Linked DNA regions of Aromatoleum aromaticum EbN1. The protein of the gene in region 1 interacts with the protein of each later gene in a pairwise test. Links are inferred from orthologs where the notes say so. Each region holds a gene or a part of one and is shown on either strand. Other genes may lie near its edges.

Evidence for each region.
Region 2: the proteins of EBN1_RS14050 (region 1) and EBN1_RS18680 interact in binary tests that used the Escherichia coli proteins (3 or more experiments, as listed by UniProt). The link is inferred for Aromatoleum aromaticum EbN1 from one-to-one orthologs.
Region 3: the proteins of EBN1_RS14050 (region 1) and rlmB interact in binary tests that used the Escherichia coli proteins (3 or more experiments, as listed by UniProt). The link is inferred for Aromatoleum aromaticum EbN1 from one-to-one orthologs.

What each region holds. Positions count from the first base shown.
Region 1 is NC_006513.1:2,946,010-2,949,000, reverse strand. The notes cover bases 91-2,927. They hold EBN1_RS14050 (bifunctional ADP-dependent NAD(P)H-hydrate dehydratase/NAD(P)H-hydrate epimerase), read left to right. Parts: upstream 91-674; coding sequence 675-2,180; downstream 2,181-2,927. Other genes in these bases: EBN1_RS14045 (DMT family transporter), read left to right, coding at 2,447-2,927; EBN1_RS14055 (SpoVR family protein), read left to right, coding at 91-519. In the rest of the region: more of EBN1_RS14055, read left to right, coding at 1-90; more of EBN1_RS14045, read left to right, coding at 2,928-2,991. UniProt on the Escherichia coli protein: Bifunctional enzyme that catalyzes the epimerization of the S- and R-forms of NAD(P)HX and the dehydration of the S-form of NAD(P)HX at the expense of ADP, which is converted to AMP.
Region 2 is NC_006513.1:3,910,631-3,913,641, forward strand. What follows is about bases 92-2,948. They hold EBN1_RS18680 (AAA family ATPase), read left to right. Parts: upstream 92-994; coding sequence 995-1,903; downstream 1,904-2,948. Other genes in these bases: mcrC (5-methylcytosine-specific restriction endonuclease system specificity protein McrC), read left to right, coding at 1,903-2,948. Outside these bases: more of mcrC, read left to right, coding at 2,949-3,011. UniProt on the Escherichia coli protein: Recognizes N4- and C5-methylcytosine (and 5-hydroxy-methylcytosines) produced by a broad range of DNA methylases and appears to act against 5-methylcytosine preceded by a purine residue. Binds to DNA containing methylated cytosines; also binds to GTP.
Region 3 is NC_006513.1:730,396-733,398, reverse strand. The notes cover bases 3-2,851. They hold rlmB (23S rRNA (guanosine(2251)-2'-O)-methyltransferase RlmB), read left to right. Parts: upstream 3-984; coding sequence 985-1,719; downstream 1,720-2,851. Other genes in these bases: EBN1_RS03410 (type II secretion system protein), read right to left, coding at 2,787-2,851; EBN1_RS03415 (type II secretion system protein), read right to left, coding at 2,353-2,769; EBN1_RS03420 (general secretion pathway protein), read right to left, coding at 1,866-2,366; rnr (ribonuclease R), read left to right, coding at 3-818. In the rest of the region: more of rnr, read left to right, coding at 1-2; more of EBN1_RS03410, read right to left, coding at 2,852-3,003. UniProt on the Escherichia coli protein: Specifically methylates the ribose of guanosine 2251 in 23S rRNA.

The DNA.
Region 1 (2,991 bases):
CAGGACATCCGCCGCATCTGTGAATCGCCGACGGAGGAGGATCGAACCTGGTTTCCGGACATCGCCGGCAGCGACTGGCGCGAAACCCTCGAATTCGCGATGAAGAACTTCAAGGACGAGAGCTTCGTTGCCCAGTACCTGTCACCGAAGGTGATCCGTGATCTCCGGCTGTTTGCGATTCTCGACGACGAGCACGAGTCCAAGCTCAAGGTGTCGGCGATACACGACGAGCGCGGTTATCGTCGCGTGCGCGAGATCCTGTCCGACCAGTACAACCTCGGCAGCCGCGAGCCGAACATCCAGGTCTGGAACGTGGATCTCAGGGGCGACCGCTCGTTGACGTTGCGCCATCAGGAATACCGGCGGCGCCCCCTTGGCGGCACCATCGACGAAGTCATGAAGCACATGGCGCGGCTGTGGGGGTTTACCGTACGCCTCGAGACGCAGCATGAGGACGGCAGCGTCGAACTCGTGCAGGAGACGAGGATCGAGAAGCGCCGCGGGCATCCGGACAACTGAGGGTCACGACGGACGGGGATCCGTAGAGAGGGGAGCGTGACGACAGCCGGCCCGGCTGCCGACCCTTTGCGACATCGCACGAATCACCCCGCTCGCATCATCGACGAATCGCCGGACGGTAGAATCGGGCCTTTCCTTCGTCCTCCGGAGACCCCATGTTCCAGCCGCCCAGTCCGATTTATCCGGTTGCCGACATCCGCGCCATCGAAGCGCACGTAGCACCGCTCGCCCAGCCGACGCTGATGGAGCGTGCCGGCCGCGCGGCGGCGGAAGAAGCCGTGCGCCTGACGCAGGACCGTACAGGACACGTGCTTATCGTGTGCGGGCCGGGCAACAACGGCGGCGACGGGCTGGTCATGGCCCGCCGGCTCCTGCAGGCCGGGCGGTCGGTGACGGTGGCGTTCGCCGAAAATCCGGACAGTCTGCCGCCCGACGCTGCGGCGGCGTTCGCGGCGTGGCGTGCAGCCGGCGGTGAAACGGTTTCGGATTTTCCCGGCGCACCGGCGAACGGCTGGGCACTCGTCGTCGACGCACTGTTCGGTATCGGCCTGCGCCGGCCGGTCGAAGGTCGCTACGCCCGCTGGATCGACACGATGAACGCGCAGCAGGCGCCGCGGCTCGCGATCGACATCCCGAGCGGCCTCGACGCCGACACCGGCGCGATCCTCGGCATGGCGTTCCAGGCGACCGCAACGCTGACCTTCATCGCGCTCAAGCCCGGGCTGCTCACGCTCGACGGGCCGGACTACGCCGGCACGGTCCACGTCCATCGGCTCGACATCGACCCCGCTGCCTGGCTTTCGCCCCCGGGATTCGAGATCCGCCCCGCAATGGTGCGGGAGTTCATGCGGCCGCGACGGCAAAACACGCACAAAGGCAGCTATGGCGACGTCGGCATCATCGGCGGGGCGCCTGGGATGACCGGCGCGGCGCTGCTCGCCGGCCGGGCGGCGCTGAAACTCGGGAGCGGCCGGGTGTATGTCGGCCTCGTCGACGATTACGCGCTCCCGGTCGACCACACCCAGCCTGAACTGATGCTGAAGCGGCCGGAACAGGTTCTCGAACAGGCCAGCGTCCTCGCGCTCGGGCCGGGCCTGGGCACCAGCGCAACTGCTCTTGCGCTGCTCGAGCGTGCGGCCCGATCCGATCGCCCCCTGCTGCTCGATGCCGACGCGCTCAACCTGCTGGCCGACGCGCCACACCTGAAAGCGCAGGTCGCCGCACGCGAGGCCCCGACCTTGCTCACCCCCCACCCCGGCGAGGCCGGTCGCCTCCTCGGCATCGGCACTCCTCGCGTGCAAGCTGACCGCATTGCCTCGGCGCTCGAACTGTCGACGCGCTTTGGCGCCGATATCGTTCTGAAAGGAGGCGGCAGCGTCATTGCGACAACGACAGGACAATGGTTCATCAACACCACCGGCCACCCGGGCATGGCGAGCGCGGGCATGGGAGACGTGCTGACCGGCCTGATCGCCAGCCTGCTCGCCCAGGGCTGGCCCGCCCGTTCGGCGCTGCTTGCAGCGGTGCATCTGCATGGCGCGGCCGCCGACCGCCTGGCCCGCGAAGGCATCGGCCCGATCGGACTGACCGCGAGCGAAGTCGCCGAAGCCGCGCGCGGCGTATTCAACGGCTGGATCGTGAAGGCTGCGCGGGGGCGCTGAAAGTCTCGTCGGGCTTGATGCGATGTCGGAAGCGCGCCCGGGCGCTGCTAGAATCGCATCGACCTGCATGACGCCGAGCTGATCATCGAATCGACGTTGAGCGCCGCAAACCTCCGATCGAAACCGTCGAATACCTCGCCTCTCGCGGTCGTCTGACTACCTTGTCGAGGCAGCGGGAATCAGGAAACCGGCGGGAAATACTGCGCGCGCTTCGACTCGGGACTTCCGGGCTTCGTCTGCCTCCACAACAATCGAGCCCCCGCCCCATGTCCGACACTCACCCTCATGCGCTGCGCAGCATTCTGCTGCTCCTCGGCGCGCTGTTCCTGTTCGTGCTCCTCGACGCCACCGCCAAACGCCTCGCCGCGACCTATCCGGTCCCGATGCTGGTGTGGTCGCGCTACGCGCTGCACTTCCTGCTGATGGTGGTGCTCCTGGCGCCGTCGATGCGGCTCAAACTCGTTACGACGAGGCGGCCGGGCCGACAGATCGTCCGCGCCACCTGTCTGCTCGCCGTGACGTTCTTCAATATCACCGCGCTGCAGGTGATGCCGTTGGCCGAGACCACCGCAATCGTCTTCGCCGCGCCGCTGATGGTCACGCTGATGGCGGGACCGCTGCTCGGCGAACGCATCGGTCCGCTGCGCTGGGTGGCCGTCGTGACCGGTTTCGTCGGCGTCCTGCTGATTGCCCGGCCCGGCGGCGCCCTGGTGGCCGAAGGTGTCGCCCTCGCCCTCGGCGCGGCGGTGAGCTACGCGGCCTACCAGATTCTCACCCGCCAGCTTTCCCCGACCGAAACCCCGGTCAACAT
Region 2 (3,011 bases), 960 kb from region 1 along the record:
GGCGCAAGCACGTCGGCACGCTGATGCGCCGCATGGGCATCGAGGCGCTCTATCGCAAGCCCAACACGTCCCGGCGCCGCCGCGGTGACGAGATCTATCCGTACCTGCTGCGGGATCTGAAGATCGAACGCCCCAACCAGGCGTGGGCCGCCGACATCACCTACATCCCGATGCGCAAGGGTTTCGTGTATCTGTTCGCCATCATCGATTGGTCCTCGCGCCGAGTGCTGGCGTGGCGGCTGTCGAACACGCTGACCACCGACTTCTGCCTCGATGCGGTGCGCGAAGCGCTGCATCGCTACGGCCGCCCGGAGATCTTCAACACCGATCAGGGATGCCAGTTCACCAGCACCGATTTCACCGACCTGCTCAAAGACAACGGCATCCAGATCAGCATGGACGGCAAGGGCTGCTGGCGCGACAACGTCTTCGTCGAGCGGCTGTGGAAGAGCGTGAAATACGAAGAGGTGTACCTCAAGGCCTATGACAGCGTCGCCGAGGCCAAGGCCCACCTGGGCGCCTACCTGCGCTTCTACAACGAACGCCGGCCGCACCGCGCTCACGACGGGCGCACCCCCGACCAGGCGTACTTCGGCGCGCTCCGCGATGAGACGCCGCTGGCGGCATGACGGCACAAAGGCTGGCTCCGTGGATTTATGGACGATGCGCTTCGCGCACCGGGCCGCTTGCCGTGGAAAAGTCTGACGACTTTCCCACCGCGCAGCCCTTCGCCCACAAGCTCCACCGAGCTCGAACCGATTTTTATAAAATATGAGAAAGTCAAAACCAACCCAGACCTCGGGCCCCCGGCCCTAACCGGCAAGGCTCCACTTATCGAACCGGATTCCCTGTCCAGACAATCGGGGCCACCTCTCTGTCTCTGGCTTCCTGGCTCTACAAAGATCCCGCCGACGAGGCTGTTCCAGCCGGTAATCTTGTCGATGATGTCGCGGAGGATCAGGCAGCTGTAGGTGAGGTTGGCGAAGCCGTCCAAGTGGCTGCGCCGATCGTTCCGTATTCGGTCGAGGACATTCTCAAGGACGGATGCTTCCTCGAGCGGCCCGAGATCGATCTGCTGCTCGATCGGCTGCGCACCAAGAAGAACTTGATCCTTCAGGGCCCTCCGGGCACGGGCAAGACCTGGCTCGCCAAGCGGCTGGCGTTTGCGTTGATGGGACAGAAGGACGACAGCAAGGTCCGCGCTGTGCAGTTCCATCCCAACCTGTCCTACGAGGACTTCGTTCGGGGCTGGCGCCCGACCGGCGAAGGCAAGTTGTCGCTGGCGGACGGCGTTTTCATGGAGGCGATCAAGGCTGCGAGCAAAGACCCGTCCGCTAGGTTTGTAGTGGTGATCGAGGAGATCAACCGTGGCAACCCGGCGCAGATCTTCGGGGAGCTGTTGACGCTGCTGGAGGCTGGGAAACGCACGCCCAACGAGGCCTTGGAACTCTGCTATCCCGATGCAGATGGCAAGCGTCGTCCCGTCCACATTCCCGAGAATCTCTATGTGGTCGGCACCATGAACATCGCCGACCGATCACTTGCGCTGGTCGATCTGGCACTGCGTCGCCGCTTTGCTTTCGTTGGACTGGAGCCGAGGTTGAGCCCTGCTTGGCGGGATTGGGTGGTCAAGGAGTGTGCTGTCGATCCAGCCCTGGTGGCGGATATCGAACGCCGAATCGCCGAGCTGAACGACCAAATCGCGGCGGATGCGCGTCTTGGTAAGCAGTTCCGGATTGGCCACAGCTATGTCACACCTGCGCATCGGCTGGAAGCAGGAGACACGAAGAACTGGTTCCGGCAGATCGTGGAGACGGAGATCGGCCCGCTGTTGGATGAATATTGGTTCGACGCGCCCGACGAAGCACAAAAGGCAATTGCACGGCTGACGCAGGGCTGGTGATGAACGCTGTCGCAGAAGAGGCAGAAGATTCGTCCGCGACTGCTGAGGGGTTCATCGGACACATTCCGGTGCGCAACATCTGGCTGCTGATGCTCTATGCCTCGGACCTGTTCCGCACTCACGGTATCGGCAAGGTCGGTCTGGAAGACAGCCCGGACGAGCTGCCAGACCTGGTCGCCGAGATTCTTGCCCATGCGGTTGAGGTTCGACAGCGTCGTCGCTTAAGTCTCGGCTATCGATCTCGTGACGCCGTGCTCAACCGCGTGCGTGGTCGCATCGATGTTCTGGCCACCGAGCGTCATCAATTGCTGGATCGGGGTTTGGTGGCATGCCGGTTCGACGAGCTCACCATCGACACCCCGCGTAATCGCTTTGTCCGTGCAGCTTTGGAATCCGTATCCAGGGTCGTGCGGAGGAAGGACGTTGCCCATCGGTGCCGGTCACTTGCAAGCGGCATGAAAGCAATGGGTGTATCTGGCGATGCGCCGACACGGGCCCAAATGAGCACAGATCGTTTTGGCCGTAACGATGTGGACGACCGGTTCATGGTGGCAGCTGCGAAGCTGGCGTTCGATCTGGCGCTTCCCACGGAGGCATCGGGCGCGAATGTGCTCTCTTTACCGGATCGTGAAGCGACCTGGGTACGTCGACTGTTCGAGCGAGCGGTGGGCGGGTTCTACGACGTGGTGTTGAGCCCACGAGGATGGCGGGTGCTGTGCGGCGGCACTATGGGCTGGCAGATTGAGCAGAAGACTGCTGGGATCGAAAAGATCCTGCCGACGATGCGAACCGATGTCGTGCTCGACCATCCGTCATCTGGACGGCGGATCGTCATCGACACTAAGTTCACGTCGATCGTGACAACTGGCTGGTACCGTGAGGAAACCCTGCGTAGCGGCTATGTGTACCAGATCTATGCCTACTTGCGTTCTCAGGTGGGGCGCGGCGAGGCGCTTGCCGATTGCGCCAGCGGGTTGTTGCTGCATCCAGCGATCGGTCAGATGGTCGACGAGACGGTGGTGATCCAAGGACACCATATTCGGTTTGCCACCGTGAATTTGACGGCGTCGCCGGCGGACATTCGATCGCAACTGCTGCGACTCTGCGA
Region 3 (3,003 bases), 2.2 Mb from region 1 along the record:
CGGACAACGTCGGCCACTTCGGCCTCGCGTACGAGGCCTACACGCACTTCACGTCGCCGATCCGGCGCTACCCGGACCTGCTCGTGCATCGCTCGATCAAGGCCGCGCTCGAGAACCGGACGTACGAGGCCGGCGACTGGGACCAGATCGGCATGCACTGCTCGGCGACCGAGCGGCGCGCCGACGAGGCGACGCGCGACGTCGTCTCCTGGCTGAAGTGCTATTACATGCAGGACAAGGTCGGCGAGGAGTTTTCCGGCAGCGTGTCGGCGGTGGTACCCTTCGGCCTCTTCGTCGCCCTCGACGACATTTTCATCGAGGGGCTGGTGCATATCTCGGATCTGGGCAGCGACTATTTCCACTATGACGAAACGCGCCACGAACTGGCCGGCGAGCGCACCGGGGCGCGTTACCGGCTTTCCGACCGCGTACGCGTGCAACTGGTGCGGGTCGATCTGGAGACGACCAAGATCGATTTCCGCCTGATCGAAGGGCCGCAGCGGCCGACCGAACGGGTCGGCAAGACCGCCAAGGAGCGCAAGCGGACCGAGAAGGTCGAGTTCGGTCACGCAGGCGAAGCAGCGGAAGTCGCCGAGGTCGCGACCGCGCTCGTCGATGCGCCGGCTGCCCCGCGGGCAGGACGCGGACGCAAGCAGGTCGCCGCGCTGTTCCAGCCTCCCGTAACGGTCACGCCTGACCAGCAGGCGGCCGCGCCGCAAGAGGGGGTCGCCAGGAAGCCTCGCAAGGCAAGGCCGGCCGGCGAACCGGCTACCGATAAACCCGCAACAGGCAAAAAGAAAGGCACCGCCCGTGGCTGACAAGCCCTCAAGCAAGCAACGCCCGATCCACACGACTGCAGCTGGCCGGCGCCCGGCGCATCAGCGAGGCGCCGGCTTCGGCGCAGACAGCCGCAGCCCGGTCCGAACTCGCGGGGAACCCGACGGGGGTGATGCTCCCGAGGCGCCTGCCGCCCGTGAAGGCCGGGTGGAATCGCGACTGATCTACGGTTTCCATGCCGTACTCGGCAAGCTCAGACGCGACCCGGAGTCGGTGTTCGAGCTTTACCTGTCCGCACAGCGCACCGATGCGCGCGCGAAAGACGTCGTGCGGCTCGCCGAGTCGCAGAACGTGCGCCTGATCCAGGCGGAGGCGGAGCGTCTCGATGGCATGGTCGGCACGCGCCGCCACCAGGGAGTCGTCGCGCGCGTCGATGCGAAGAGCCGCGAGCTGAAGCTTGCCGACGTCCTCGAAGTGCTCGAGGAAAACGCGCTGATCCTGGTGCTCGACGGCGTGCAGGACCCGCACAACCTCGGCGCCTGCCTGCGCGTCGCGGACGCGGTGGGCGCGCACGCGGTGGTGGCGCCGAAGGACCGCGCAGTCGGCCTCAATGCGACCGCAATCAAGGTCGCCAGCGGCGCGGCGGACAGCGTGCCATACGTCACCGTGACGAATCTCGCCCGCGCGCTGCGCGAAATGCAGGAAGCGGGCATCTGGGTCGTCGGCGCGGCCGGCGAGGCGGAGAAATCGGTGTACGAAGTCGACCAGAAAGGGCCGGTCGCGTGGGTTCTCGGCGCCGAAGGCGACGGCCTGCGCAGGCTCACGCGCGAGACCTGCGATGAACTCGCGCGCATCCCGATGCTCGGCACCGTCGAGAGCCTGAACGTCTCGGTCGCCAGCGGCATCTGCCTGTTCGAGGCGCGGCGCCAGCGTGGCAGCTGAGCCCGCCAGGCGCGAGACCGCGGGACAGCCGGACGAACGGGATTCCCGTTTCACGCAGCTTGCCCGCGTCGCATTGCAGCAAGGTGCTTCCGCAATTGCCCGTGTGCGCTACGGCCGAGGCGCCGCCGCGGCCGTCGGAGCTCTCGTCACAGGCTCTCCGCCGCCGGCAGCGCATCGCTCGCGCTGATCGGTTCAGCCGGCCGAAAGATCCATTCGTCGTAGCGCGCCGCACTGGCCGCGGCGGGGCCCAGCTCGGGTGGCAGATCGGCCTTGCGGATCGGTTCGCCGGTCGCCCGGCTGTGAATGCCGACGATCGCCTGGCCTTCCCGCACCAGTCCCCAGTCCGGGCGTGCGGTCAGCGGGTCGCGGTAGATGCGCCGCAGATGGCGTCTGACGGTCGGGAAGCGTCGATCTTCGACAAGTTCCTCGAGGCTCGTCGGCCACGCCGGAGCACCCGGCGAGTCGGCATGGTAGCGGCCGATCGCGCGGGCGATCTCGCTGCCGATGAAGAGGAGTTCGGCCTCGCGTTCGCGCGCCACCACTTTCTGCCACACGACTCCGACTTCGGCTGCGAACAATCCCAGCGCAGCGGCGGCAAACAGCACCAGGAGATAGGTGTAGCCGCGCTCGCGCCTACCAGTCCGCATAATTTCCGCCATCGGACGCCTGTCCCGCGGCGCCGCTGCGAATATCCCAGACACCTTCGTTTTCGCCGTCGCCATCGGGTGGCGCCAGGAGCTTCCACGTCGCGTCGGATTCGGTGATCGGGTCCTTTGGCACCGCGCGCAGGTAGCGCCGGCTCACCAGGTCGTCCAGATTCTGCGGATAGATCCCGGTATCGGCGCGGTACTTGTCGATAGCGTCGCGAACGACCGCGAGAGACTGGCGCAGCGTCGCTTCGCGCACCCGGTCCAGATGGTCGAAATAGCGCGGAGCCGCAATCGACAGCAGGGTCGCGATGATCGCCATCACCACCAACAGTTCGATGAGCGTGAAACCGGCTGGCCGGGACGGGCCGCGGGAAACGTTCGGGGAGCGACGCTCAGTCATGTCCGGTCCGGATATCTCTACCATTCGCGGTACGGAACACCGTTCAGCCCGACTCGTCGTGACAGCGAATGAATGTCGAAGACGTCCTCGCCTTCGGCCGGCGTCTCGGGCGGGCTCGCATAACTGCGAAGGCCCCAGGTGCGTTCGGCGGGCACGCTCGGGTCGGTGAAGAACGGATCGCGCGGAATGCGCCGCAGAAAATAGATTTTCCGGCTGTTCGGATCGGTGACGTCG